4 regions of the Brachybacterium fresconis genome follow, and region 2 is predicted to be linked to each of the others. Evidence: riboswitches for the same ligand, from Rfam matches in the RefSeq annotation. Region 2 holds a riboswitch; each other region holds the start of a gene.
What was found. A riboswitch is a leader RNA that binds a small molecule or an ion and turns the genes downstream of it on or off. The one in region 2 is predicted to bind thiamine pyrophosphate.
Positions count from the first base shown of each region.

Region 1 (8,389 bases), 3.3 Mb from region 2:
CGCGCACTGGCGACCCTTGATCTTCCGGAAGCGTGGGTCGACATTGTCCGCCTGTTCTGGATCCACCGGCAACTCCAATACCAACGACCAGTCGACCCATCGATTATCGGCGACCTCCATCCCCTCCACCGGGAGCTGGTCGTGAGCCGATGGCCCAGCATCGAAAACGCGCGTGTGAGGGCGGTGCAGCAGTGACGACATCATGGACGACTCCGGCAGTCTCAGCAGGGTTCGATGCCTATGACGACTATGTCGAAAACCGACTGGCTTATACCCCGCTCGTCAATGACCTCCAAACTGCTTGCGGCCGAGGGGGGATCGTGCTCGATTATGGGTGCGGCAGCGGAAAAGTCTCACGACGCCTCCTCGACGCCGGAGCCGCAGCACAGGTCGTCGGAGTCGACATCAGCACCGACATGATCACCCTCGCCCGGGCGCAGACCCCGCAACCGGCCGCGCGATTCCACACCATCGACAGCGGCCACGTTCCCTACCCGGATGACACATTCGATGCGATCGTGTGCTGCTTCGTATTCATCAACGTGCCCACACGCGAGGAACTGAGAGCGATCGCCCGCGAGCTCGCCCGAGTGCTTACACCGACCGGCAGACTCTTCATCGTCGATAGCAACCCGGCGGCCACAGGAGTACCGTTCCCGACCTTCCGCAGCGGCGAGCCCGGCAGAGGCTACCGTGACGGAGACGAACGCAAGGTCAGCTTGCAGATCCCCGGCACCGGGATCCTCGAGCTTGTCGACCGGCACTGGTTCATCAGCACCTACGAGGCGGTGCTGACCGAGGCCGGCTTCACAGTCGACAAGGTCACCGACCGCGGAGCACAAACCGTAGAGGACGTCGGCTCCCAGGCACCTATCGACCATCCACCGTTCATGCAGATCACAGCCCACCTCCAAGACCACTCCGAGTCGACGATCGGGGCGGGGTAGATGACGCGCGACGCTTCCTACCCGAAGCCGGCGACGCTGGCGGCAGTGGTCCGAAAAGGACGTGTACTCCTTATCCGGCGTGCCCACATGCCCGACGCCGAGCGCTGGGCATTCCCCGGGGGCAAGATCGAACCCGGCGAGACCCTGACCGCCGCGACCGCGCGCGAACTCGCCGAGGAAACAGGAGTCCTCGCCACACCCGGTGATGTCTTCGATGCTGTCGACGTCATCGATGCCGACCACAATCTGCATTACGTCCTGATCGCAGTGCTCTGCCGATGGGAACGAGGGGAACCGGTCCCGGACGATGACGCACTCGAAGCGGCATGGTTCACCCTCGAGGAAATGGCTGCGATACCGGTCGCGGAAACATTCAACGTCCGCGCTATCGCCCAAACCGCGCTCGAGCTGGAACGCAAGCAATAGGAACACTCAAGAAGCCAGAATGCCCATTTGCCGGATAGCACGTAGTGATATCAGGTGTTCTGTGACAGCGATTCCAGTAACGAAGAATCAGGCCGTCCGAAGCTTGTGGAGAGTGTGGTTTCCGTGATGTGATGGTGGCGTGACACGGGGCGCCGCCCGTTCCAGCTTTCGAGCACGGGACGTGGTCGGCTGAGATGACACCCGTTGAACCTGATCCAGTTAGCACTGGCGAAGGGAATGTCCGGACTTTCACCCGCCGACAATGTTGGCGGTGTCAGCGCACCGAAGAGCAACTTTCGCTCTTCGGTGCGCACGGGTTGCCTTCGCCTCGATATCGAGAGGCATACACATGGCACACACTATTCTCCCCCTCACCGAGCAGATCGTCCTCGTCACCGGCGGCGCCCGCGGACTCCGAGCTGCGATCACTCGCGCGTTCCTGGCCCAGGGTGCGCGAGTGGTCATCGACTACCACACCTCCCAGGACGCCGCGGAGGACCTCGCCGCCGCCCACCCCGGAAAGGCGATCGCAATCCGGGCTGATGTCCGCGACCGCGCCCAGGTCGATGCCCTCGTCGCTGAGGCCGCCGATCGCTTTGGCGGTCCGATCACCACGGTCGTGAACAACGCGCTGGCTGACTTCTCCTTCAACGGCGACGCCCGCTCCCACGCGGACCAGATCTCCTACGAGGAGATCACCGCACAGTTCACCGGCTCCGTGCATGGGCCTCTCAACGTCATCCAGGCCACCCTTCCCGGCATGGTCGAGGCGGGCTTCGGCCGGATCGTCAACATCGGTACGAACCTCTTCCAGCACCCCGTCGTGCCCTACCACGACTACACCGCGGCGAAAGCAGCGCTGCTGTCCCTGACACGCACCTTCGCCGACGATCTCGGCCCGCAGGCCATCACGGTGAACATGGTCTCCGGGGGGCTGCTGCTGACCACCGACGCCTCGGCGGCGACCCCTGAGGCGGTCTTCGAGGGCATCGCCGCGGGCACCCCGCTGCGGGCGGTGACGACGCCGGATCAGCTCGCCGACCCAGTCGTATTCTTCGCTTCCCCGTGGGCCAGGGGTGTGACGGGTCAGAACCTCATCGTCGACGGCGGACTCGTCAAGGGGTGAGCGGCGTGGAAGGCAAGCAGGCCCACTTCAACCTCTTCATCCACGGTGTCGGTCATCGCAGCGCGGCCTGGTGGTCACCGCCACGTCGTGCAGCGCAACGACCGACTGCGCCTCGTCCCTGAACACCGTGACCACGCCTCTCTCATCTCACTCTTCGTTTAAGCAGAGCCCCTGCAGAAGCCCCGTTCATTCCCTTGACGGACACGCCGTCAACACCCTTCGGTCTAGATTTCTGGGGCGCTCTTCTCTCCGTGGGCTCGGAGCATGCCGAAGGCGACGAGGCCCGCCGCGAGCACGGTCAGAGCGATTCCGCCCCAGGTGACCGCGAGTCGGAACTCCGCGGTCTGCTCGGTCGGCCAGGCCGATGCGGTGAGGTGCCCGGTGAAGATGGCGGCGAGGAAGGTTCCGCTCAGGGCGATGCCCACGGCGGTTGCGAACTCGCCGGCTGTATCGGCCAGGGCCGCGCCGACGGTGGTCCGGTCTTCTGGAACTCCTTTCATGACGTTGGTTCCCGCGACGACGCCGACGACCCGCATTCCCGCCGCGACGAGCACGAGGGCCACAGCGATCCAGACGTATCCGACGCGTCCCAGAAGCGCGTAGACGGCCAGGCCCACGACGACGGCAGAGGCGCTGAGCCAGGCCGCTCGATCGAGTCCGAGCTTGTCGACGAGGATCGAGATGACGGCGCCGCCGGCGACGAGGACGATCACTTGCGGAAGCATGCCCAGTGCTGCCTGGGCGGGCGTCCATCCCCAGTCGAGCTGGAGCTGAAGTGCAACGAGGTACCCGATACCTGCGACGGCGAGGTTGGCTGCGCCTTTGAAGGCCAGTCCGCTGGACACGAGCGGGCTCGCGATCAGCTGCAGGTCCAGCAGGGGGTATTGGAACGAGCGCTCGCGCCAGGCGAATGCTGCCGCGAAAGCGATGGTCGCGGCCACCCCGGCCCAGGGGAACCAGGTGTCTGCGCCCACTTCGACGAAGAGGGCGGGGGCGAGCAATGCGGATGCGATGGCCGCGGTGCCCAGGATGGCTCCCCAGATATCGACAGGATCGCGGTGAAGCTCTTCTGGCCGGTCGGCGGGAATGCCTTTGCGGATCGCGATGAAGGCGATGGCTGCGATCGGCACGTTGACCAGCAGCAGGGTCTGCCACGGTGCGATGGCGAGGACGAAGCCGCCGGCGATCGGGCCGACGGCAAGGCCGATGAGTCCTACGGTGGAGATCACCGTCATCGCGCGTACCCGGAGGCGGTCATCGGCGAAGAGCCGGAACGCGAGAGCCAGGGAGCCCGGCGTGGTCATCGCGGCGGCCACCGCCATCGCCGCGCGAACGGCGATGAGCTGCCCGGCAGTGGCCACGAAGGCTGTCGCGAGACTCGTCATCCCGAGCAGCACGAGCCCGGCCAGCATCATCTTGCGTCGGCCGATGCGGTCGGCGACGGCGCTGAGCGCGAGCATCAATCCGCCGAACACGACGGAGTACACGCCAGTCACCCATTGCAATGCGGTGGCGGTGGCCTGTAGTTCCCGGCCGATGGTGGGCAAGGCGACATTGAGGATCGAGTTGTCGAGCATCTCGAACAGGAACACGGCCGACAGCCCGGCCAGCGCGATCCACGCGTCCTTCAGCGTGTGAGGCGGCTGCACGGCCTCGGACTGGTGGCTGGGACGACGAATCATGGGTCACTCCTTCTCGGTGAAGAAGTGACGGGCCGTTCGTCCCGTGTGTGCTCGTGCGCTCTGTAGAGAGCCTCGTCTTCAACAGCGACGCACGTTTTTACTTCCGATGATCCCAGACTACCACTCGAGCGACACGCGTTTCAGGAGGCGAGCCTCCCCGCCCCTTCCTCCTGGTCCTAGTGTCTGTTCGACCTCGCCACAGTCTCAACACTCGTCTCCGCCCTCACCCTGACTCCTCCATACCGGATCGCTGGACCACCCAGAGCTGTCTCGACTCATCGGCTCCAGCCCGGCAACTCACCCTCGCGATGGCCTCCCCGATCAGCCCCGCCGCCTGAAGACACAAATAAATGGACGCATGTTACCTGCGGTAGTGCCCGCGCACCTTCCTCACGAAGCGACTCGTGAGGAAGGCGGTGACCGGCATGAAAGGCGGCGTGACCCTCTTCCGCGGGCCGGGCACTGCCGCCCGCCGGTACCTCGAATCCGACCGGTCCACCGCGGATGACTACTACCTCGAAGGCGGCACGGCGCTGGCGGACTTCACCATCACCAACGCCGCCGGTGAGGTCGTCGCGAACACCGGGCTGGACCCGGAGCAGTACGCGGGCTGGGTGGACTGGGTCCATCCGCTGACCGGGGAGCGGATGGGAATCCCGCGTGAGGCTGGCGAGATCCGGAAGGGCTCGCCGCGGTTCGCGGAGATGGTCGTCAACACCCCCAAGTCCCTGTCGATCGCTGCCGCCCTGCACCCGGAGGTCTCCGATGCCCTCGATGCCGCGCAGCAGGATGCGGTGGCCGAGATTCGGCGGTGGCTGGCCCAGCACGCCTACACGCGGGTTGGCCCGCGCGGGGAGCAGGAAATCATCCCGGCGGAGTCGGTGCAGACGGTGGCCGTGGTGCATCGCACCAGTCGTGCCGGTGATCCGCACCGGCATGTGCACTTCCAGATCGGCACTCGCGTGCCCGCCGCGGGCAAGTGGCGTGCCCTCGATACTGCGGTCCTGTTCAAGCAACAGGGTGCGATCCGTGCACTCGGCGCTGCGGTGATCGCCGCGCACCCGCACCTGGCTGCAACCCTGGACGCTCACGGCCTCACCCTCGACCCCGTCACCGGGGAGGTCACGGAGCTGGAGACGTTCAACCCGGTGATGAGCAAGCGTGCCCATCAGGTCGAACGCAACCTGAAGCGGTTGGAGGCCGAGTGGGAGTCCGCGCATCCCGGCGAGGAGGCCGGCCCCGTCGTCCGCGCGCGGCTGCTGCACAAGGCGTGGGCGCATGAGCGGCCGAACAAGAAACCGTCCGACCTCGGCGACGAAGATGCTTGGAAGCAAGAGCTGGTCGAGGCCGGTTACAACCCCGAGACCCTCACCCGTGCACCAGCACCCGAGCGGGTGTCCGTCGATGACCTCAGCGTGCAGGAAGTCGCCAACCGTGCCCTCGACCGCAGTGCGGCGGGTGGGTCGACGTGGACGGTGCACACCATCCGCGAGCACGTCACCCGCATCACCACCGACCACGGCGCGCAAGCGACACCTACGGAGTTGCGCGAGTTCGTGCAACTCGCCACCGATCTCGCAATAGGGGATTGAATCGGCCCAGGTTTGATGCCGCTGCTGTTTGAGTCCGAGAGGATGGACAGCATGCCGAAGAAGATCGATCCCCAGCTGCGCGCGAGGTGCGTGCGGCTCGTGCGCGAGCACGCCCAGGAGTACCCCACCCTGACCGCGGCGACGGCCGCGGTCGCCCGCCAAGAGGGCGTCTCGCGGGAGTCCGTGCGGCGCTGGCTGGCCCAGGCCGAGGTCGACGACGGGTCCCGTCCCGGCACCACGACCGAAGAATCCGCCGAGGTCAAACGACTGAAGGCCGAGGTCAAGCGATTGCGGGAGGACAACGAGATCCTCCGCCGGGCCTCAATTTTCTTCGCGGGGGAGCTCGACCCCCGCAACCGCTGATCCTCGCCTTCATCGACGAGATGCGCGCCGAGGGCTATGCAGTCGAGTCGATCCTCCGCGTCCTGCGCCAGCAGGGCCTGGAGATCGCTGCACGCACCTACCGGGCCTGGAAACGGCCGGCCCGCATCGCTGCTCGCACCGTCACAGACGCTCTGGTCGAGGACAAGGTCCGCGAGCTTGCATGGAAGTTCAACCCGGTCACCGGGCAGGTGCAGATGACGCCGGAGGGCTTGTACGGGCGACGGAAGTGGGTTGCCTTGCTCCGCCGCCAAGAAGGCCTCGCCGGCACCTCCCGCGGCGCGGTCGACCGGGCCATGCGGACCCTTGGCCTCGAGGGCGTGCGGCGGGTGAAGAAGCTGCGCACCACCATCCCTAATCCGGATGGGAAACGTGCCGGTGACCTGCTGAGTCGTGACTTCACGGCTCCGGCTCCGGACCGGGTCTGGGTCACCGATTTCACGTATGTCCGGACGTGGGCGGGGTTCGTCTATGTCGCGTTCGTCGTGGACGTGTTCGCCCAGCGGATCGTGGGCTGGCACGCCAGCTCCAGCATGCGCACCGACCTGGTGATGACTCCGCTGCGGATCGCACTGTGGCAGCGCGACCGCGACGGAAACCCGGTCCCACCAGGATCTTTGGTAGCGCACAGCGATGCCGGGTCCCAGTACACCTCGGTCCGGTACACCGAGCACCTCGACCTCGAGGGCATTGCCCCGTCGATCGGGACCGTCGGCGACGCGTATGACAACGCCCTCATGGAGGGCGTGAACGGCCTGTACAAGACCGAGTGCATCCGCACCACGGTCTTCCACGCCGGCCCCTTCCGGACGCTCTCGGACGTCGAGTTCGCGACCGCCGGCTGGGTCGACTGGTACAACAACCGGCGTCTCCACGGCTCCCTCGGGATGCTCACCCCGGTAGAGTTCGAGACGCTCCACTACGAGGCCCTCGACCGAGAGCCCGAACCCGCAAAGTAGCGGCAGAGAACCTGGGCCGATTCAGATTGCTTCTCCGTGCTGCCGCCCGGTGCCGTGCACCCCGAGCATGTTGCACACCTCACCAGTCTGCGGGTGGTGGAGGCCGAGACGCAGTTGCGTGACCGGCTCGAAGTGCAGGCACCGAACCGCGAGCCGCCCCGTCCCGACCTGACCGAGCTCGCCGCCGAGCACGGCCTCGATGCCGGGCAGGCCGAGGCTGCGGCCGCGGTCGCCTCCCCTGACCCGCTCGTCGTGGTTGAAGGGGCCGCCGGGTCCGGGAAGACCACCATGCTCGCCACCGCCATCGAAGCCCTCGACCACGACGGACGGTCGGTGCGGGTGGTCACCCCGACGAAGAAGGCCGCCCAAGTCGCAGCCGAGACCCTAAAGGTGCCAGCCGACAGTGTGGCTGCGCTCGTGTACGCGCACGGGTTCAGGTGGAACGACGACGGCGTCTGGACCCGCCTCAAGCCCGGCGACACCGACCCCACCACGGGCCAGACCTATATGGGTCCGCCGCAGGGTGCTCGGTTGGTGCGGGGTGAGCGGGTGATCGTGGACGAAGCAGGGATGCTCGACCAGGACACCGCGCTGGCCCTCCTCACCATCGTCCGCGAGTCTCGGGCGTCGGTGGCGCTGGTCGGCGACCGTGCCCAGCTGCCCGCGGTCGGGCGTGGCGGGGTGCTCGATATGGCCGCGCACATCCGCGGGGCAACTGTGGATATGAGCGAGCTGCACCGCTTCGACGACGAACACTATGCGGCCTTGACGTTGCGGATGCGCGACGGGAAGAACCCTGCGGCGATCTTCGACCAGTTGCACTCGCTCGGCTTGGTCCGGCTGCATGCCGACGATGACGCGCTGCGCGAGCACATCGCCGAGCACACGGCCCGCGAGGATGCTGTGACCGTGGCGACCAACGACGAGGCCACCGTCCTGAACGAGCGCATCCGCACCGTCCGCGTCGAAGCTGGCGAGGTCGACGACACCCGTACCGTGACCGGTTCTGATGGTCTGGCGATCGGTGTGGGTGATCTGGTGCAGGCGCGGCAGAATGATGCCGAGCTGCGGGTCGCGAACCGGCAGACCTTCACCATCCAAAGCGTCGACGAGGACGGTGCGGTCCACGCGATCGAGACCGGCACCGACCGCAAACACAGCGTCACGGTTGCCCTTCCGGCCGAGTACGTGGCCGAGCACGTGCATCTGGCCTACGCCTCCACCGCCTACGGCGTCCAAGGCGCGACCGTCGACAGTGCGCACACGGTGCTCTCAG
Region 1 is NZ_JAGIOC010000001.1:970,351-978,739, reverse strand. Features, by position in the region: gene JOF44_RS04515 (thymidylate synthase) at 1-195, shown strand, start outside; gene JOF44_RS04510 (class I SAM-dependent methyltransferase) at 192-947, shown strand; gene JOF44_RS04505 (NUDIX hydrolase) at 948-1,373, shown strand; TPP riboswitch at 1,509-1,628, shown strand; gene JOF44_RS04500 (3-oxoacyl-ACP reductase) at 1,723-2,499, shown strand; gene JOF44_RS04495 (MFS transporter) at 2,724-4,181, opposite strand; gene mobF (MobF family relaxase) at 4,607-5,773, shown strand; one part of gene JOF44_RS04485 (IS3 family transposase) at 5,825-6,098, shown strand; one part of gene JOF44_RS04485 (IS3 family transposase) at 6,098-7,113, shown strand; gene JOF44_RS04480 (ATP-dependent DNA helicase) at 7,210-8,389, shown strand, end outside.
Region 1: linked by a shared signal. The riboswitch ahead of JOF44_RS04500 (3-oxoacyl-ACP reductase) and the one ahead of JOF44_RS19150 (ECF transporter S component) in region 2 are both predicted to bind thiamine pyrophosphate.

Region 2 (8,389 bases):
TTCGCGGCGGAGGTGCTGGGCTCGGGGGCAGGGGCGGCTGCCGTGGATTCCTCCACGAGCATCGAGGTGTCGGACACCTGATAGATCCAACCCCGGCGCGAGCTCCGGTGCAACGTGTTTTGCTCCCCGATCCGCACGCGGCGTGCGGGTGAGAGGATGAAGGGACCGATCCCCGAGCCCAGGAGCTGCCATGAGCGCGCGTCCCGTCGAGCTGTTCGTCGACCCCGTCTGCCCCTATGCCTGGATGGCGAGCCGCTGGCTGCTGCACGCCGCGGCCGTCCGCGACATCGCCCCGACCTTCTCGGTGATGTCCCTGTCCGTGCTCAACGAGGGCCGCGAGGTCGACGCGGGCTACCGCCGGATGCTGGACGACTCCTGGGGCCCGGCGCGGCTGGCGATCGCCATCCACCGCCGCGAGGGCGCAGAGGCCTTCTCCCGCTGGTACACCGCGTGGGGCGAGCGCTACCACGTGGGTGATCAGCAGGATGACCGTCGGGCCGTCGCCGTCGCCGCCCTCGAGGCCGTCGAGCTGCCCGCCGAGCTGATCGGGGCCTACGAGCCCGTCGCCGGCGACCACATCGACGAGGCGCTGCGCGCCTCCCATCACGGAGCGATCTCCCGCGTCGGCGAGGACGTCGGAACCCCCGTCATCTCCTTCGGCGAGGGCACCGCGTACTTCGGCCCCGTCGTCTCCCCGGCTCCGCGGGGCGAGGAGGCCGGGCTGCTGCTCGATGCGCTGAGGACCATGTCCGGGATCGACGGCTTCTACGAGCTCAAGCGCACCCGCACCGGCGGCGTCGACTTCCGCTGAGCGCTCGCCGCCGCTCGGTTCCTCCACCCTCCCCGCTCGCCCCACAGAAAGAGACATCCCTGACATGCGCGTGTACATCGGCACCGACCACGCCGGCTTCGAGCTGAAGAACCGCCTGGTCACGGCATTGCAGAACAAGGGCCACGAGGTCACCGACCACGGTGCCCACAACTATGACGCCCTCGACGACTACCCGCCGTTCTGCACCGATGTGGGCGAGGCCGTGGTGGCCTCCCCGGGCTCCTTCGGCGTGGTGATCGGCGGCTCCGGCAACGGCGAGCAGATCGCGGCGAACAAGGTGACGGGCGTGCGCGCCGCCCTGGTGTGGAACGAGGACACCGCTCGCCTCGCCCGCCGGCACAACGACGCCAACGTGATCTCCGTCGGCGCCCGCCAGCACTCCGAGGACGAGCTGGAGAACCTCATCGACCTGTTCCTGGCCGAGCCCTTCACCGGCGAGGAGCGCCACCAGCGCCGAATCGACCTGATGGCGCGATATGAGCAGACCGGCGGCTACGGCGACCCCGCCTCGCCCACCGCGCCGTAATGCCCGAGGGTCATACCGTCCACCGGCTCGCCGCGGCCTTCGAACGCGGCTTCGGCGGACAGCGGGTGGCCACCTCGAGCCCTCAGGGCCGCTTCTCCGACGCCGCCGCGCTGGAGGGGATGGTGCTGCTGGGCGCCGAGGCGGTCGGCAAGCATCTCTTCCTGCAGCTCGCCCCGTCGGCCGACGTCGATCCCGGCTCCCCGGTGGTGCGGCACGTCCACATCCACCTCGGCCTGTACGGCTCCTGGACCTTCGCCGGCGATCCCGGCTTCGCCGAAGCGCATGCGATCGGGGCCCCGCGCCTGCGCGTGGGCGAGACGGAGGAATCCCTGGCGACCGACGAGGCGGTCGGCACCGCGCACTGGCGCCGTCTGGTGCCGCGGCCGACGGTGCGACTGCGGATCGCCGGGCCGTGCGGGCTGGCCGACCTGACCGGGCCCGCCACCTGCGAGGTGCTCGACGCCCCCGGCCGCCAGGCGGTGCTGGACCGGCTGGGCCCGGACCCGCTGCGCCCCGACCCGGACGGGACCGGGCGACGACGCTTCGTCGACCGGGTGCGGCGCTCCCGCACCGCGATCGGCGTGCAGCTGATGAACCAGCAGGTGATCGCCGGGATCGGGAACATCTACCGGGCCGAAGCCCTGTTCCGCGCCCGGCTGGACCCTTTCGTGCCCGGCGTCGACCTCAGCAGGCCCCTGCTGGAGGACCTGTGGGAGGACCTGGTCGCGCTGCTGGCCTACGGCGCCCGCACCGGACGGATCGTGACCACCGAGCCCGAGCACCGCGACCTCGAGGCGCGGATCATCGAGCGCTCCCGCGGCACCCGCCAGAACGGCGACGGGGATGCCGACGTCGTCCCGCGGGAGAAGTCCTTCTACGTCTACCACCGCCAGAGCCTGCCCTGCCGTCTCTGCGGCGCCGCCGTGCGCTCGCAGGACCTGGCCGCCCGCGCCGTGTTCTGGTGCCCCGCCTGCCAGCGGGTGCGCAGCCGACGGGCGAGCTGGACCCGCGAGCACCCCGCCGCCGCCTGGGCGCTGACCCCGTGAGACCGTAGGACGATGCGCACAGAGCCCGAGCCGCCGGCCGCCACCGCCTGCGGCCTGCTCGCCGTCGGCGACGGCCACGAGATCTTCTGGGAGGAGAGCGGCGCCGCCGACGGCGTGCCCGTGGTGTACCTCCATGGCGGCCCCGGCAGCCCGCTGACCCCCGGGTACCGCCGCAGCGTCCCGACGGATCGCAGCCGGCTCCTCGGCCTGTCCCAGCGCGGGGCCGGGCGCTCCGCCCCGTCGGCCGGGAGTCCCGGGGAGGTGGATCTCTCGGCGAACACCACGGCGCACCTGGTCGCCGACCTCGAACGGCTCCGCGAGCACCGGGGGATCGAGGCGTGGATCGTCCAGGGCGTCTCCTGGGGCAGCACCCTGGCACTCGCCTACGCCCAGGCGCATCCCGAGCGGGTGCTCGGTGTGCTGCTGTTCGCCGTGACCAGCACCTCCCGTCGCGAGGTCGACTGGATCACCGAAGGGGTCGGAGCGCTGTATCCCGAGGCCTGGGACGCCTTCGCCCGCCTCGCCGAGGACCACGGCGGCTACGACCGCCACGACCGGTCGCCGGAGCGGCTGCGCCTGGTGGAGTCCTACCGGCGGATGATCACCTCCGGAGATCGGGACCTGGAGGACGCCGCCGTACGGGTCTGGATGACCTGGGAGGACGCGCACATCGGCATCGGCGGCGGAGGCCCCTCCGGCCCGCACGCCGGAGCCGCAGGAGACCCGGTCACGGAGTACGAGCGGGGCGTCGCCCGACTGGTCACCCACTACTGGGCCCACGACGGCTTCGTCGCCGACTGGGCCGCGCCGTGGGGCGCCGCGCCCGGCAGCGGGCTGCTCGGCGGGATGGATCGCCTCGCCGGGATCCCCGGGGCCCTGATCCACGGTCGGCGCGACGTCTCCGGGCCGGCGCTGACCGCCTGGGAGCTGCATCGAGCCTGGCCGGGCAGCGAGCTGATGATCATCGAGGACGAGGGCCACGGCGGCCCGGCCATGGTCGAGGAATGGCGGAGATCGCTGGCGCGGATGGTCGACGCGGCCACCGCGTCCGATCGGTACCCTGACCCTCATGCCTGAGCCCGTGACCGACTCCGACGAGGTGCTGCGACGCGCCCCCGTCGCCGAGATCGACCCCCGCACCCTGTACCTGCTCGCCAAGCTCCGCCAGGACGTCTTCGCGCTCGAGCAGGGCGCCACCGACCCGGATCTGGACGGGCGCGACCTCGACCCGACCACCACGCTGGTGTGGTTCGAGGTGCCCGGCGCGGAGGCCACGGCCGCGGGTCTTCAGCGCGAACCCGCCGCCCACACGCGGGTGCTGCGCGAGGCCGACGGCACCGTGCGCATCGGCCGGGTCGCCGTGCGCGCGGCGGACCGCCGACGGGGCCTGGGCGGGCGCGTGATGCGGGCGAGCATCGATCTGGCCCGCGCGCTCGATGAGCAGGCGGAGATCCACGTCGACGCCCAGGCCTACCTCGAGCAGTGGTACCAGGGGCTCGGCTTCGAGACGGTGGGCGCGCCGTTCGACGAGGCCGGGATCGAGCACGTGCCGATGCTGCTGCGCCCCGGGCGAGGCTGAGCGACCCTCCGGCGCCGGATCCTCAGCCCTCGGCGGGCGGCGTCTGCTCGAGCAGGGCGATGATCTCCGTACGCTCGAAGTACCGCGCGGTCTCCAGGGCGCTCGGGGTCCCCCGGTGCGGGTCGGCGCCCGCGGCGAGCAGGGTGCGGGCGACCTCCACGGTGCCCTTGAAGGCGACCCCCGCCAGCGGGGACTGCCCGCGGTCATTGGCCAGGTCCACGTCACCGCCGCGGGCGGCGAGCTCGCGCACCAGCTCCGAGTGCCCGTGATAGGCGGCGAGCATGAGCGCCGAGTTGCCGCCGCCGTCGCGCAGATTCACCGGGGCGCCCTGGTCGACGAGCGACAGCAGGGTCGCCGCATCGCCGCTGCGAGCCGCCTCGAGCATCGTGGTCGCCAGCGCGATGACGGCCTCGTCCTCGGCGGCGGTGGGCTGGGGCTGGGTGTCCTCGTTCACCGCTCCAGGCTACGGCGTCCCGGAGCGCCGTGCACTCGTGGGACACCTCACCCCACCAGTGCTTCCGCCACGGCGGGCCACACCAGCAGCACCAGGGCGAGCAGCGCCCCCAGCACGTCGGCGCGCCCGAACTCGCTGGGCTCGGCCCAGGTGCGGTCCGTGGCGCCGGAGAAGCCGCGGGCGTCCATGGCCAGGGCCTGCTGCTCGGCGCCGCGCAGGGTGTCGACCAGGAGGGCCAGGGTCGCGCTCGCCAGCAGCTGCGGCGAGCGGGCCGAGCCCAGGCCGCGCTGGATCCGGGTGCGGGTGATGATCTCCCACTGCCGGCCCAGATGCCCCACCCGCACCAGGGCGAGGACCCCGGCGGCGACGGGGCGCGCCGGCAGATGCAGCCGTCCGCCGAGGGCATCCCCGAGGGGCGTCGGAGCCACGCTGCCCAGGGCCAGCACCCCGGGGGCGACGAAGACGCCGATCCGGGCCGCCTCCTTCAGCCCCAGCAGCCAGGCCTGACCGGACAGCGCCGGGGCCTCGCCCAGCAGCGCCGTGGTCCAGGCGAGAGAGGCGGCCGACAGCGCGATCGGCACCAGGCGCAGCAGGCCGCCGCGCAGCGAGCGGACGGCGAGCGGACCGAGCAGCACCAGCGGCACCAGCGCGAGCAGTCCGCCCTGCCAGGTCTGGACGGCGAAGGATCCGATCGCTGCGAGGATCCCGATCAGGCACAGCGTCAGCGGGTTCAGGGCGTCGGCCGGGATCCGGCGGCGCGGGCGGGACCGAGGCACCGCCTCGGGGTCGGGCGCCGCCAGGTCGAACCGGTCTCCGGCGCGGGCGATCAGGGACGGATCGTGGGAGGCGGCCAGCACCGCGCAGCCGCGGGCGGCGGCGTCCTCGAGCAGACCCAGGACGGCCTCGCGCCGGCGGGCATCGAGGCCGACGGTGGGCTCGTCGAGCACCAGCAGATCGGGCTTCTGGGCCAGCGCGGCGGCGATCGCGACACGTCGCTGCTCGCCGCCGGAGAGACGGTGGGGGTTGGCGCGGGCGAGGTGGACGAGATCGGCGCGTTCGAGCAGCTGATCGGCCAGTTGCTCGTCGTCGGCCCAGGGGGAGGCGCGCAGCTCCTCGGCCACGGTGGCGGCGACGAAGGAGTGCTCGGGATCCTGCGGCACGGTCGCGAGGCGGGAGGGGGCAGGACGCTGCGCGGTGCCGAGGGCGGGCGGGCCTGCCGCGGTCAGCACGCGCAGCAGCGTGGTCTTGCCGGCCCCGCTGGGACCGGTCAGGACGCCCAGGGATCCCGCACGGACCGTGAGGTCGACAGGGCGCGTGAGCCCCCGTGCAGGGACCGTGACGCCGTGCAGCGCCGCGACCACGGCGGCCTCCGGGGCGACCATCCGCGGCGCGGGGCCGTCCGCGGCGTCCTGGCCCTCCAGCATCCCCGCCGCCACCAGGGCGTTCCGGTGCTCGGTCAGGGCGGTGGCGGCGTCGACGTCCAGCAGGATGCGGGCCTGCGGACCCAGCACGACGAGCCGGTCGACGTGGGGCAGCCACGGCTCGATCCGGTGCTCGGCGAGCACCAGGGTGCGATCCCCGGCGGCGGTGAGGATCGCCGAGCGCACCTGCTCGGCCGTCGCCGCGTCGAGCATGCTCGTCGGCTCGTCCAGCAGCAGCACGTCCGGCCTCAGCGCGAGAGCTCCGGCCAGGGCGATGCGCTGCTGCTGGCCGCCGCTGGTCTCGAGCGGGGCCCGCTCGAGGTCGAGCTCCACCCGCGCCGCCGGCAGGGCATCGGCCACTCGCTGCCCGATCGCGGGACGGGACAGGGCCGCGTTCTCGGGACCGAAGGCGACATCCCGCCGGATCGTCGCCGCGACCAGGGCGTCGGCGGGATTCTGCAGCAGCAGGCCACGCTCCCCGGGCCGATCGGGCGGGCCCGGAACCCCTGTGCCCTGGCCGGTCTCCGGGTCGAGCAGGCCGGCCAGGGCCCGCAGCACGGTCGACTTCCCGCTGCCGCTGGCGCCCGCCAGCAGCACCCGCTCGCCGGCCGGGATCGCCAGGTCCAGCCCGGCGATCGTCGGCTCGGCGCGGGTGAGGGGGCGCCAGGTGAGGCCGGAGAGCGCGAGCTCCCCGGTCGTCTCAGGCCTCGGTGGCGCGGACATGCTCACGTCCCGCCGGCAGCGAGTCGACGGCACCGGTGGCCGCCAGCGCGCGGGAGGCGGCCCAGCCCAGGCCCCCGGCCAGCACAGCACCGGAGAGGAGGAAGAACGCCAGCATCGTCAGCGAGTACGGCCAGCTCATCTCCGGGTAGTAGGCGATCTTCTCCCACCCCCATTCCAGCAGGGCGGAGGCCATGCCGCCGAGGACCGCGACGGGCAGGGTGAAACGGCGGTAGCGGGTCAGCAGGAAGACCAGCTCGACCCCGCCGCCCTGCATCAGCCCGGAGACGGCGGTGCCCCAGCCCCATTGGCTGCCCAGCAGCATCGAGACGACCGCGGCGATCATCTCGGCGAGCAGGGCGGCACCCGGCTTGCGGACGATCAGGGCCGCCAGCACGGCCGGCAGGAACCAGATCCCGGCGAGCAGGCCCTCGGCGGGCTTGAACGCCGCCGTCAGCGGCCCGATCAGGGTGTACAGCTGCCCGTAGCCCAGGAACGCGACCCCGAAGGCCGCTCCGATCAGCACGGTGACCAGCAGGTCGAGAGTGCGAAAGCGTGTCATCACGTCTCCTTCCACGAGCGGAAGGGGCGCGGGACGCCGTCGGCGCCTCGCGGAAATCCCGACTCCCTACGCCGGTGCGAGCCGGATCAGGTTCGAGGGTCTGCGCTGGAACGCGCACTCTCAGCACCCTGGTGGTGCTCCCCTGTCAGTCGATGACCGTGAGCCAGTCTAGCCCCTCAGCGCCGCGAACGGATCGCCTGGTCGATCGCCTCGGCCGTGCCCTCGACGTCCTCGGGGGACAGCAGGTAGTTCGTGCCGGAGCGGCCGATGATCTCCACCATGGTGCCGGCGCGGGTGACCATCATCCGGTGCGGCTGCTGGGTCTGTCCGGTGGTGAAGATCTTGCGATCGCCGACGGGCGTCAGCTCGGCGCGGGTCGAGGAGGTCGCCTTGCCACGGCGCCAGCCGTAGCCGCCGAGGGTCACGCCCACCGTGTTCGCCGCCAGCGTGCGGTACTGCACGGTGCGGAAGTCCTCCACGGGCCAGCTGGCCCGCGGCAGGAAGCCGCCGAGGCTCACGGTCACCCCGCGCTCGTCGACCAGGAAGCGGGAGTGCTGGCCCATCCAGGTCCACAGCGTCAGCAGGGCGAACAGGCCCGCGATCACCGCGGCGGCCAGCACCGAGCTGCGGCTGGCCATCAGCAGGGTGACGATCACGCCGGCCAGTGCGGTCAGGCCGATGCGGGTCCACCCGACCCCGGACGGACGGGTGGTGCCGACATAGAAGGGGGCGTCCGGCCGCCCGCTCACCAGATCGTCACGCGCTGCTCGGGGGCGCGGTACATCCCGTCGCCCTCGCGCACGTCGAAGGCCAGATGGAACGCCTCGAGATTCGAGACCACCGTGTTGCAGCGGAACTCCATCGGCGCATGCGGGTCCACGGCGAGGCGGCGGATCGCCTCCTGGGGACGGTTCTTGCCGCGCCACACCGTCGCCCAGGACAGGAACACCCGCTGCAGCCCGGTGAAGCCGTCCAGGACGGCGTCGACCTCGCGCGCCGAGCGGCTGCCGCGGTAGGCCGCCAGCGCGATCGAGAGCCCGCCGAGGTCACCGATGTTCTCACCGATGGTGAGGGCGCCGTTGACGCGGTGGACGTCGTCGAGCTCGCGGGGGGAGAGCTCGGAGTACTGGGCGATGAGGGTCGCGGCACGGGCGTCGAAGGCCTCGCGGTCCTCGTCGGTCCACCAGGAGGCGAGGTTGCCGTCCCCGTCGTACTTGGAGCCCTGGTCGTCGAAGCCGTGGCCGACCTC
Region 2 is NZ_JAGIOC010000001.1:4,316,600-4,324,988, forward strand. Features, by position in the region: gene JOF44_RS19110 (ABC transporter transmembrane domain-containing protein) at 1-77, opposite strand, end outside; gene JOF44_RS19115 (mycothiol-dependent nitroreductase Rv2466c family protein) at 191-811, shown strand; gene JOF44_RS19120 (ribose-5-phosphate isomerase) at 876-1,358, shown strand; gene JOF44_RS19125 (Fpg/Nei family DNA glycosylase) at 1,358-2,404, shown strand; gene JOF44_RS19130 (alpha/beta fold hydrolase) at 2,417-3,481, shown strand; gene JOF44_RS19135 (GNAT family N-acetyltransferase) at 3,474-3,983, shown strand; gene JOF44_RS19140 (ankyrin repeat domain-containing protein) at 4,006-4,437, opposite strand; gene JOF44_RS19145 (ATP-binding cassette domain-containing protein) at 4,485-6,581, opposite strand; gene JOF44_RS19150 (ECF transporter S component) at 6,559-7,140, opposite strand; TPP riboswitch at 7,187-7,294, opposite strand; gene JOF44_RS19155 (hypothetical protein) at 7,317-7,889, opposite strand; gene JOF44_RS19160 (M13 family metallopeptidase) at 7,886-8,389, opposite strand, start outside.

Region 3 (8,389 bases), 2.8 Mb from region 2:
ATGAGCCCCACCACCTCCACGCCCCTGAACGAGGCTCCCCAGCTGCCCGGCTGGGACCACGTCGTCACCGGCAAGGTCCGCGAGCTGTACGTCCCCGCCGGCGTCGACCCCGCCGAGGCGAGCGAGGTGCTGGTGGTCGCGACCGATCGCATCAGCGCCTACGACCACTCCCTGCAGCCCGGCATCCCGGACAAGGGCCGGGTGCTCACGGCCATCAGCCGGTTCTGGTTCGACCAGCTGACCGACCTCGTCCCGAACCACGTGATCTCCGCGTCCGACGTGCCCGCGGAGGTCGCCGGCCGTGCGCTGCGCTGCCACGGTCTGGACATGGTGCCGCTGGAATGCGTCGCCCGCGGCTATCTCACCGGGTCAGGGCTGGCCGACTACCGGGCCGGGGGCTCCGTCGGCGGGCACGTGCTGCCCGGCGGCCTGGTCGACGCCTCGCGCCTGGATCCGGCGATCTTCACCCCGTCCACGAAGGCGGAGGCCGGGGAGCACGACCAGAACATCACCGTCGCCCAGGCTCGGGACCTGGTGGGCGCCGAGCTCGCCGACGAGCTGGAGCACCTCACCCTCGCGGCGTACGAGAGAGCCCGGACGATCGCCGCGGAGCGCGGCATCCTGCTGGCCGACACGAAGTTCGAGTTCGGCCGCTCACGCACCGACGGCACCCTGATGCTCGGCGACGAGGTGCTCACCCCCGACTCGAGCCGGTTCTGGTCCGCGGACTCCTACGTCGAGGGCCGCACCCAGCCCAGCCTGGACAAGCAGTTCGTGCGCAACTGGCTGACCTCCCGCGCCTCCGGCTGGCACAAGGGCACCGACACCCCGCCCCCACCGCTGCCGGCCGACGTGGTCGAGCAGACCCGCGACCGCTACGTCGAGGCCTACGAGCGTCTCACCGGCGAGCGGTTCTGACCCGCCGCCCCGGACCGGGCACCCCCTCAGGTCAGGATCAGCACGGCGGTGACCACCGCGGCCACCCCGACGACGAGAACGGCGTCGGCCCCGGTCAACGACACCGGTCGCCAGACGGTGCGGGGACCGTCGCCGACCCCGCGGGACTCCAGAGCGAGGGCGATCCGCTCCGCCGCGCGGATCGCGTCCACCAGCAGGGAGAACGCGCAGCGCAGCAGACGGCGCGGCCCGAGCGCCGGTGTCGAGCCGTCGGCCCGCAGGGGCAGGCGCACCCGGTGCGCCCGGGTGAGGACCCGCCAGCGCCCCGGGAGCTCGTCGAGCAGGCGCTGGCCCGCGAGGAGGGCGAGGGCGTACCGCGCGGGCAGACGCGCATGCTCGTGCAGGCTCACCATGGTGGCGCGGGGATCGGTCGCCCGGGCGACGCCGAGGGCACCGAGCCCGATCACCAGGGCGCGCAGGGCGAGGGCCGCGCCGAGCACCAGACCCTCCTCGGTGATGCGCACGGGCAGGTCCGGCCACGGTTCGTGCCCGGGCCTGCTCAGCACGTTCACGCTGAACACCCCGAGAGCGAAGAGCGCGAAGGGCAGCTGCCCGCGCAGCAGACGGAGCGGTCCCAGGCGGGTTCCCGCCATCACCGCGACCGAGAGCAGAAGATACAGCACCGCGAGCGGCACGGGATCGGTGAGGAACAGGCACACCCCGCTGAGCGCGGTGAGCAGACCCAGCAGCACCGTCGGGTTCCGGGACGCGAGTGGTCCTGACCGCCCGGACCCGGCCGGCCCGAGCCCGGTCTCGGCTCCGGCTCCGGCTCCGGCTCCGGCTCCGGCTCCGGCCACAGCCTCGTTCTCGGCCGCGACGCCGGTTCCCGGGCCTGCTTCGTGCCCGCCGCCCGGGACCAGCCCCGCCGCGATCATCAGCTCCCGGTCCGCGAGCAGGTCGGCGGGAGACAGCGGCGCCCGCGCCGTGCCGTCGACGATCACCACCACCGTGTCGGCCGCGGTCACGGCGCTCAGGTCATGGGTGGTCATCACCACCGCGCGCCCCTCGTCGGCGGCGGACCTCAGCAGGCCCATGACCGTGCGCTGAGCGGCGCGGTCGAGGCCGAATCCGGGCTCGTCGGCCAGCAGGACGGGTCGGCCCCCCAGCAGCATCGCCGCGATCGACAGTCGCCGCTGCTGCCCACCGGAGAGGCGGAACGGACTGGATCCGGACCAGTCCGTGAGCCGAAGTCGCGCCAGCATCGCCTCGACCTGCTCCGGGGACGCTCCGGTGTCGGCGAGCTCCTCCTGCACCGTCGCCCCGACGAACTGGGATTCCGGTCGCTGGAAGACGAGCCCGGCGGCCGCCCCCGTGACGGTGCCCGCGTCGGGCCGATCCAGCCGCGCGAGCGCTCCGAGAAGGGTCGACTTCCCGGCTCCGTTGCGGCCGACGACCGCCAGGACCTGCCCCGCGACCAGGTCGAGATCGATGCCGGAGAGCACGGTGCCGCTGCCGTGGCCGAGAGCGAGACCCCGGGCACGTACCGCGATCGGCGGTGCCTCGGCCGGCGTGTCCGAGCGCCCCGTGATCCCCGCTGCGCCGCCGAGGTGCCGTCGACCGTCCTCGTCCCGCGAGAGCTCCCGCTCGACATCCCGCGGCAGCCAGCACCCGGCGTCCCGCAGCGCAGGGCCGTGCTCGGCGAGGACGCCCTCGGTGGGCCCGTCGGCCAGGATCCGCCCGGAGCGGTCCAGAGCGATCGTGCGCCGCGGCAGCGCCACGACCCCCTGCTCCCCCGCCCACTCGTCGAGTCGATGCTCGACGAGCACCGACGCGACCCCGGGCTGCGCGACCGCCGCCTCCACGCTCTTCCGCACGACGGCCACGCCGTCGGCGTCGAGCATCGCGGTGGGTTCGTCGAGCAGCAGCAGCCGTGGTCCGGTGACGGTCGCCGCCGCGAGGGCGACTCGTTGCAGCTGCCCGCCGGACAGGCTCCGGGTCCGCCGATGCCGGAGCCGTTCCGCCCCGGTGCCGCGCAGCGCGGCGTCGACCCCGGGTCCGATCCACGTCCGGGGCACGCATCGGTTCTCCAGAGGCAGCGCGACCTCGTCGGCGACGTCCGGCAGACACACCCCGCTGACCGGGTCCTGGCCGAGGTAGCCGACCACGTCCGAGAGGGCGGCGACACCGTCTGCCACCGGGTCCCGCCCGTCGATCCGCACCTTCCCGGAGACGCTGCCGCGCACGTGAGACGGCACCGCGCCGGCCAGTGCCAGCAGGAACGTGGACTTGCCGGCGCCGGAGGGGCCGAGCAGCAGGACCTGCTCTCCCGCCCGGAGGGTGCCGGTCCAGGGGCCGACGCCGTCCCCGGAGGGCAGGACGACCTCGAGGTCCTCGGCCCGGACCACCGGCCGGTCACCCTCGGCCGCGCCGCAGCCCGCGGGGGCGCGTCCCGTCGGGCGCTCCGCACAGGCTGCGACGACGCGATCCGCCCGCCCGGCGCGACCGGGTGGCGACGCCTCAGCGGACACGGCGGGCGGGGGCGTCGTCGACCGTCCTCGGATCCGCGCTCTGCCGGGATCCGCCGATCGCGAAGTTGTCGAGCACTCCGGTGCGCACCAGGGCGTCGACCAGGACCTTGGCGAGCAGGCCGCCGAGGACGATGCCGGAGACCACCTGCATTCCCAGTCGCAGCCCCAGGATGTCCTGCCCGTACCAGCCCATCCGCACGGCGGTCCAGAAGAAGACCAGACCCGCGCCGAGGGCGCCGGAGAGGGCGTAGGTGCCCCATCCGAACCGGCGGTACCGGGTCAGTGCGAAGGGCAGCTCGCTGCCCGCCCCTTGCAGCGCGGCGGACAGCAGCAGCAGCGGACCGACGGGACTGCCCAGGAACACGACCTCGACGACGGCCGCGAGGATCTCCGCGATCACTCCGCTGAACGGGCGGCGGATGATCGCGACCGCGACGGGCCCCACCAGCAACCAGGACCCGGCCAGGACGTGCTGGGCGAGGTCCCCGGCGGGCCCCATGGCGATCGCCAGAGCGTTCCAAGTCTGGACGAACACCCAGTACAGGAAGCCGAAGACGGTTCCGAGCACCACCACCAGCACGATCTCGCGCAGGTCCAGCCGGCCGCGGGCCCGGGCGGTCATCGCGTCACCGTCCCGAGGTCCCGGACCTCGTGCGAGGGACTGTTGAGGCTGACCGTGAGATGGCTGGTCACGTGCTGGACGCCGCGCCCCACCAGCACCCATCCGGCGAGCGCGGTCGCGAGCACGTCCCCGACGTCCCCCTCGAGCCGGGTCGCGAAGTGCTCGGAGCCGCGGAAGGTGCCCAGGTCGCGGGCATGATCGATCGCCGCGCAGATGTCCCGCATGTGGTCGGGGGCGGTGCCGTCCGCGGCGACCTGGTCGGCCAAGGGGTACAGGGCCCACTCCGCGGTGGCGAACCGCCCGGTCCGGCGCGGGGGCGGGACCTCGGCGCGACGCGGCCCGGCGCCGCCGGGCAGCTCGCAGACGACCTCGCCAGGGCAGCCGCGGGACAGGTGCACGGTCAGCGCGGCGTGGTGCTCGGTGCGGGCGAGTCCCTCGCCGAGGTCGATCAGCCAGCGCAGGAGGTCCGCCTCGTGACCTCCGACATAGGTGGAGACGTCGCCGGTCTCGCGCACCAGAGAGCTCTCGTCGAGACCGGAGAGCGTCTCGCCGAGGATCCGGGCGTAGTCGTCGGCCATGACGGCGGCGGTGATCCGGGCGCCCACCCCGAAGCCCAGCGGGGTCTCGACAGGGTCCGCGGAGGCGGTCGGGGCTCTCCCCTCCCCCGGGGCGGCGGACGAGGCGGGAGAAACGGACGATGCAGCAGCGGTGGTCACGATCCGTGCCTTTCACGACGCGGCACGGACGCACAGCGGCTCTCGCCCTGCGGAGGCTCCCTGCGCCGGCATGATCCGGATCAGGTTCTACGGTCGGAGTCGGAGTACTCCCTCTCAGCCCGGCTCACCGGGCTCCCGTGCACACGGCCACTGTAGCCGCCGACGGGAGCGTGCCGCAGACCTGTCCATGCGCCGGCACGCGCGCTCAGTCCTCCACCAGGGGGACGAAGCGGAACCCGCCGTGCTCGGTGTCCCGCACCCGGCCCCCGCGGCGCTCGAGGCGATGCATCGTCGTCCCCACGGGGATCACCATCACCCCGCCCTCGGCCAGCTGGTCGAGCAGCGCGTGAGGGACCTCGCGCGCTTCGGCGGAGACCAGGATCCGGTCGTAGGGGCCGTCCTCCGGGGCGCCCAGCACACCCGGGCGGGCGAGCCGGATCTCCGCCACGCCCGCGGGGTCGGCGGCGACGAGGGCCTGTCGCGACGGTTCGATGAGCGCCTCCTGGCGCTCCACGCCGATCACCCTCCCGCCGGGTCCGGCGAGCTGTGCGAGCAGCGCCGTCGTCCACCCCGACCCGGAGCCCAGGTCGAGCACCCTGCCACCGAGCGGCACGTCGAGCAGCCGGAGCATGACGGCGACCGTGTAGGGCTGCGAGTTCGTCTGGCCGTGGCCGATGGGGAGCGGGGCGTCCTGGTCCGCCCGATCACGCTGCTCCTCGGGCAGGAACCGGGCACGCCGAACCGCTCGGAAGGCGAGGTCCACGGCGTCGGCGTCGTGCTCCATGACGACCACTCATCCCCTCGAGGTGATCTCGACGACGCCGTCGGCCGGCCAGTCGCGCACCTCGGTGCCCTCGGGGGCGAGGTTCGTGGACTGGCGCAGGAAGATCGGTCGGCCGACGTCGCTGGCGATCGCCTCGTGCACGGGCAGGGCGAGGACCGGGCGGACGCTGCGCAGGAAGTCGATGGTCTCGGACATCTTCGACCACGGCGCGACGACCGCGAAGGCGAGCACGTCGATCCCGTGGAACTCGGGGACCGGCTCGAGGGAGTCCCCGGTGATGCCGAGGCGCGGAGAGTCGCCGGCGGTGAGCACCAGACCCGTGTTGCCCACCCGGGGGATGTCGGGATGGATGATCGCGTGCTGGCCCCCGACGGCGCTGATCCTCAGAGCCGGGTCATCGCCGACGGGCGGGAACTCGTGGGCGGCCCCGGCGCTCAGCGGGAGCAGACGCTCGCCGTCCACCGCCGGGACGTCCTCGGCCGGCTCTGCCAGCTGCGTCGCGGTCTCCGGCTCCGCGATCACGATCGCGTCCGGGCTCGCCGCGAGCACCTCGGCCAGCAGGGCGCGATCGAGGTGGTCGGGATGCTGATGGGTGATCGCGATGGCATCGATCGTGCTGAGGGTCCCGGGACCCAGAGCGCGCACGGCCCGCCCGCTGAAGCCGCCCGGGTCGACCAGGAGCCGTCTCCCGGCGGTCTCGACGAGCAGGCATGAATGGACGAGGTGACGGATCTTCATCGCTGCCTCCGGCATCGGTGGACTCGGACACGACGAACGTAACCTGATTCGCCGCAGGGCGCGAGGGGTCGCGCGCCGGGCGCCGACCGCCGGGCGCCGAGCTCTCCCCCGGGTCGCCGGGCACCCGCCGGCCGGACTCTGCCGCCGCCGGGTGCTGGGCGCTCCCCCGCCGGGCCCCCGCGGCTCGGTACGATGGCCGGGGTCGGCACCGAGATCGTCGGTGAGCCCGGGAGCCGCTCCCGTCCCGCCCAGCAGAACGCACCCGTCCGGCCGCCCGCGAGCGGCCGATGTCCTCCAGGAGAGCGCCCCATGCCCCGCGTCGTGGTCCATGTCATGCCGAAGCCGGAGATCCTCGACCCGCAGGGGAAGGCCGTCGCCGCGGCGCTGCCCCGCCTGGGCTTCGAGGGGATCAGCTCCGTGCGCCAGGGCAAGCGGTTCGAGCTCGAGGTCGAGGGCGAGGTCACCGACGCGGTGCTCGCGAACCTCCGCGAGGCCGCCACCACCCTGCTGTCCAACCCCGTGATCGAGGACGTCACCGCCCTCGATGTCGAGGAGGGCCAGGCCTGATGCGCATCGGTGTGGTGACCTTCCCCGGCACGCTCGACGACCGCGACGCCCTGCGGGCCGTGCGCCTGGCGGGCGGCGATCCGGTCGCGCTGTGGCACGGCGAGGACGATCTGCTGGACGTCGAGGCGATCGTGCTGCCCGGCGGCTTCTCCTACGGCGACTACCTGCGCGCCGGCGCGATCAGCCGCTTCGCCCCGGTGATGGACAAGGTGGTCGACGCCGCCCGCGGCGGGATGCCCGTCCTCGGCATCTGCAACGGGTTCCAGGTGCTGTGCGAGACGCATCTGCTGCCGGGCGCGATGATCAAGAACTCCCACCGCTCCTTCCTCTGCCGCGACCAGCCGCTGCGGGTCGAGAACACCCGCACCGCCTGGACCACCGAGTACGAGCAGGACCAGGTCATCCGGATCCCGCTGAAGAACCAGGACGGCCAGTACGTGGCCGACGAGCGCACCCTGGCCGAGCTCGAGGCCGAACAGCGCGTCGTGTTCCGCTACACCGCCGGCGCCTCCCACGGCCCGGCCGGCTTCGAGTCCAACCCCAACGGGTCCCGGCACGACATCGCCGGTGTCACCAACGCCGAGGGCAACGTCGTGGGGCTGATGCCCCATCCCGAACATGCCGTCGAGACGGGCTTCGGCCCCGACGAGCCCGGGGCGGGCACCCGCACGGGCGTCGACGGGCTGAGCATGTTCACCTCGGTGCTGCGCAGCCTGGTCGCCTGACCCTCGATCCTCCGCGCCCCGCGCCCACGAGCGCCGTCCCCCTTCCGGGGGGGGGTGTCCCTATGTTTCGAGTCAAGCCGCGAGGGCGGCCGGCTCAGGGGTAGGGACGGTTCTCGGGGGCTGGTAGTAGGTGCCGTCGCGGAGCATTGCGAAGATGACGTTGCAGCGGCGGCGGGCCAGGCAGATAACGGCGGCGTTGTGACGTTTGCCCTGGGCTCGTTTGCGGTCGTAGTAGGCCTTCGAGGCAGGGTCGTGGTTCGAGGCGACCCAGGCCGAGTAGAACATCGCGTTTTTCAGGCGTTTGTTGCCGGATCTGGCGGGGAACTCGCCGCGGATCGAGGTTCCGGATCTTCGCGTGACCGGCGCGATGCCTGCATAGGCCGCGAGGTGGCCGGGGGTTTCGAACGCGGAGCCGTCGCCGATGTTCAGGAGGATCTGGGCGGCGGTCTTGATGCCGATCCCCGGCATGCTCATCAAGACCGAGGCGAGAGGGAAGTCCTCCAGCATGGCCTCGACCTCCCGCGCCACTGTCGCCCGCTGTTCCTTCAGTTCCTTCACTTGACCAGCGACTCGGGGGATCACGAGCTCCACTGCCGCGGTCGCCGGCACGACCACGGTCTGCTCGCCCAGCGCCTTGAAGATCTGGTCGATCAGCGCTTCGGGATCGCGACGCGAACGGGACCGGGCAAACCGTAGAACCCTGGCCCGGCCTGCAGCCCTGAACCTGGTCGGGCCGCCAAACTTCTCCAGCAGGTCCAGCACGAGCCCGGTGGCCAGACTGCCGCCGGCGAAGACGCGCTCGAACGCAGGAT
Region 3 is NZ_JAGIOC010000001.1:1,564,981-1,573,369, forward strand. Features, by position in the region: gene JOF44_RS07145 (phosphoribosylaminoimidazolesuccinocarboxamide synthase) at 1-918, shown strand; gene purD (phosphoribosylamine--glycine ligase) at 1-4, shown strand, start outside; gene JOF44_RS07150 (ATP-binding cassette domain-containing protein) at 945-3,302, opposite strand; gene JOF44_RS07155 (ECF transporter S component) at 3,415-4,047, opposite strand; gene JOF44_RS07160 (YkoF family thiamine/hydroxymethylpyrimidine-binding protein) at 4,044-4,763, opposite strand; TPP riboswitch at 4,804-4,912, opposite strand; gene JOF44_RS07165 (protein-L-isoaspartate O-methyltransferase family protein) at 4,969-5,547, opposite strand; gene JOF44_RS07170 (MBL fold metallo-hydrolase) at 5,557-6,285, opposite strand; gene purS (phosphoribosylformylglycinamidine synthase subunit PurS) at 6,595-6,852, shown strand; gene purQ (phosphoribosylformylglycinamidine synthase subunit PurQ) at 6,852-7,577, shown strand; partial or broken gene JOF44_RS07185 (IS110 family RNA-guided transposase) at 7,650-8,389, opposite strand, start outside.
Region 3: linked by a shared signal. The riboswitch ahead of JOF44_RS07160 (YkoF family thiamine/hydroxymethylpyrimidine-binding protein) and the one ahead of JOF44_RS19150 (ECF transporter S component) in region 2 are both predicted to bind thiamine pyrophosphate.

Region 4 (3,855 bases), 3.3 Mb from region 2:
CGGATCAGCTCGGCCTGCTCGGCACTCATGGGCGGGAACCGGGAGGCTGTGGTCTTCGCGGCCTGCCGGATCGTCTCCCGGTCGGTGTCGGTCAGGGCCTCGTCGTCGATCGCCAGGCGCGGCCTCGTCGTCGTGGTGGGCGTATGGGTCTGGGGTGTCGGGATACTGTTCATACCCGACAGGTACGCCCATACACCCGAGGTTCAAAAACAGCAATCACTGCATCTAGCCATCCGCGCAGGAGCGAGCTACTATATGTGGATGGTCAGTGCTGTCGTGCCCTTGGAGGCCCCGAAAACGGGGTCGGGCACGGGGGTGCCGATTCGGCGCCCCCGGAGCAGTCACCAGCGGAAAGTCACGGTGGTGAAAATTGTGCACCACCGTCAGCCCGCTGTCGTCGTCTCCGGCAGCACGGTTGTGGCAATTTGCCACCACCGTCGACCTGCCCTCGTTCTTGACGGTGGTGCCACGGTGGCACCACGGTCGGCTCGAGCCCACGGGGGTGAAAATTTTCCACCCCCGTGCCCAAGCCAACGGTCCCGCAAATTTTGCAGGACCGTGCCCGCGCCGGGGGCCGGTGAACGGCTCCGGAAATTTTCCGGCCCCGTTGCCCCTGCACGGTTCGCACCTGCGGATGGCATGGTGGTGCCGATTCGGCACCACCATGGCCTGCCCGCGCGAGGCGTACGGCGCCGCCACAGTGGCGGCACCGTGGGCGTCCCCCTGGCACGGTGGGAGGAAATTTCCTCCCACCGTGACAGGGGTTTCGCCCTGAGAGGTTGGCCTGCGTCGTGATCAACGGGTCCGCCCATTTTGCGGACCCGTTCTCCTCGCCCGGACGTGACCGGGCCGCCCGCACGCTGCTCTCGTTCCGCTCGCCTGTGGCGGTACGTTGAGTGTTCATAGTCCGAGTCCTCGGTCATGTGGCCCCCGCCCCTGGTCTGGTGGACCGAACGGCGGGTCGGGGTCGAGGCGGTGTGCTCGCCGCTGCAACGCCGCTCGCAGCTCGTGATCCAGGGCACCTATCTCGCGCCGTGGGCGGTCTCGGCTTCCTTCCACGCCGCCGGGTCGGTGTAGCCGGGGATGTTGACGAGCACCTCGGTGCCGGGATACGTGTAATGATCCGGCATCACCGTCCACCCCCGCCCGAGACATTGGCCCGCGGCGTGTTACCGGGTGATGCCGTGCTTCGCGTCGATCTGCGCCAGCCGGACGGCGATGGCGTCATCGGCGGACATCTCTCCAGTGAGCACCTTGCGGCCCAGGGCACGGTCGGCGTCAGTCTCCTCTTCGCTAGCCATCCGCTGGCTCGCAGTGACCTGCGCTTCGAGCCGGTCGATCTCGGCCTGTTCCAGGGCCTTCGTCGTCGCCATGACCTGTCCTCCTTCATGCTCGCCCGACACCTTCCATTCTACCGTCCAAGGCCGACACCGACCAGTGACTCCACCCGTGAGACGGGCACTTGCTCCATCGGGCACAGTCGCAGCACTGGATAGGTGCGCAGCCGATCCCAACACCAGCATCCCGCAGCGGGCAATCCGCGCAGGGTGTATCTGTGACGGCATTCTGGTAGATTCGGGTTGCACCGAGGGGTGTCCCGTCAAGGGGCTGAGATACCACTGGACGTTGTCAGCGTGGTGACCCTAGAACCTGATCCGGATCATGCCGGCGAAGGGACTGGTCTAGCAGGGCTTCTTTCCTTCGCTGGCCTCCCCATTAGGAGGTTACAGTGTCCCATTCTGTTGTCGGCCCCGCGACGTCCTCAGTCGAGGTGCGCCCGAGGGTCGCAGTCATTTCCGTCCTCATCAAAGATGACCATGTCCTCTTGGTGCGTCGCGCGAACCCTCCTGATGCAGGATTCTGGGGATTCCCGGGCGGGAAGATCGAATTCGGAGAAACGATCACCAAAGCCGCCGAACGCGAACTCGGTGAAGAAACCAGCATCATCGGTCAGGCGACCGGTGTTTTGACTTCCGTTGATGCGTTCAGCCGAGACGAGACTGGACGGTTGGACAGTCACTACGTGCTTATCGCCGTGCTCTGCCAGTGGCGCTCGGGGCAACCCCACGCTGGCGACGACGCCCTCGAAGCACGCTGGTTCCCCCTCGACGAGGTCGACGAGGCCCGCCTGACTCTGAGCAAGGATGTCGCCGAGGTCGCCCGCTACGCCGCCACACAGCAGCAGAAGGAAGTGCACGCATGACGATCAAGAACGTCCTATCCATCGCAGGCACCGACCCCACTGGCGGGGCGGGCATCCACGCCGATCTCAAAGCCTTCTCAGCGAGGGGCACCTACGGTATGGCCGCGATCACCGCGGTCGTGGCACAGAACACGCGCGGTGTGCGCTCGTTCATGCCCCTTGATCCCTCTTTCGTCGGTGAGCAGATCGATGCAGTGTTCGACGATGTGCGCGTCGACGCGGTAAAGATCGGTATGGTCGCCAACGCCGCGATCGCCGAGGTCATCGCCGAGCGCCTGCAATACCACGAAGCCGAGACCGTGGTCCTTGATCCGGTGATGGTCGCCAAGAGCGGCGACAGGCTGTTGGACGACGATGCGGTCGCAGCCATCCGAGACACGCTCGTGCCACTGGCCACGATCATCACCCCGAACCTTCCCGAAGCCGCCGTGCTCCTCGACACCACAGATGTCACCCGCTTGGGGCAGATGGAGGACCAGGCCACCGGGCTGCGTGGCCTTGGCTGTCAGTGGGCGCTACTCAAAGGCGGGCATCTCACGAACGAGACGGTCAGTGTCGACTACCTCGCCGGCCCCGACGGGATCTCCACCTACACCTCTCCCAGGATCGAAACCCTCAACGACCACGGCACCGGCTGCACCTTGTCCTCGGCGATCACCGCACTGCTGCCTGACCACACCGTGCCCGAAAGCGTTGAACGGGCGAAGACCTACCTGCACGGCGCTCTCGTTGCCAGCGACCGCCTCGACGTCGGCCAAGGTCACGGTCCCCTGCATCACTTCCACCAGCTCTGGCCGCGCGGGTAGGGATGCAGAACAGCCCCTCCTCGTTCCGATCGGTAGAGCTAACCACTTCGACTCATGAAAGGAGCCGTGACGATGACGCGAAAGATGTTTCTCGCCGGCCCGTTCAAAGCTCTCGTCGACGCCGACACCCATGTGATGGGCGACGCCGCGATCGACAAGTACACCTCGATCATCGACTTCTTCGAAACCCAGGGGTGGGATGTGCACTGCGCCCACCGCAGAGAGCACTGGGGCCGTGAGTTCATGGAACCCAGCGAATGCACACGCATCGACTACACGGAGATCGCCGCCTGCGACGTCTTCGTCGCGTTCCCCGGCGCACCGGCATCCCCGGGCACGCACATCGAGATCGGGTGGGCCTCCGCCTGGAACAAACCCATCGTCTTACTCCTCGACGAGGGAGCCGAGTACGCGTTCCTCGTCCGAGGCCTCTCAGCGGTCGCCGACGTCCAGATGATCACCATCGATCCCGAGCAGCCCACCGGACCACGCATCCTCACCGCGATCGAGCACGCGCAGGCAGGAGCCGTCAGTGAAGCCTGAGTATCCCGACCTCCACACGCTCTACCTGGATTCCCTGCGACAGGTCTACACCGGGTTCGAATACCAGAACAGTCCCCGCGGGCAGGACGAACGCGAAATCATCGGCTACACCGCACGCCTGACCAACCCGGCCCGGCGGTACTGCTTGGCCAGGTCTCGTCGGCAGAACATCATCTTCAACTACGCCGAAGCACTGTGGTACCTCTCAGGGAAGAACGACCTCGACTTCATCCGAACCTACGCACCCTCGATGAGCCGGTACAGTCCCGACGGCCTCAGCCTGCCGGGCACCGGGTATGGTCC
Region 4 is NZ_JAGIOC010000001.1:979,239-983,093, reverse strand. Features, by position in the region: gene JOF44_RS04545 (hypothetical protein) at 1-173, opposite strand, end outside; gene JOF44_RS04540 (hypothetical protein) at 922-1,077, shown strand; gene JOF44_RS04535 (hypothetical protein) at 1,170-1,373, opposite strand; TPP riboswitch at 1,579-1,695, shown strand; gene JOF44_RS04530 (NUDIX hydrolase) at 1,730-2,203, shown strand; gene thiD (bifunctional hydroxymethylpyrimidine kinase/phosphomethylpyrimidine kinase) at 2,200-3,009, shown strand; gene JOF44_RS04520 (nucleoside 2-deoxyribosyltransferase) at 3,076-3,552, shown strand; gene JOF44_RS04515 (thymidylate synthase) at 3,542-3,855, shown strand, end outside.
Region 4: linked by a shared signal. The riboswitch ahead of JOF44_RS04530 (NUDIX hydrolase) and the one ahead of JOF44_RS19150 (ECF transporter S component) in region 2 are both predicted to bind thiamine pyrophosphate.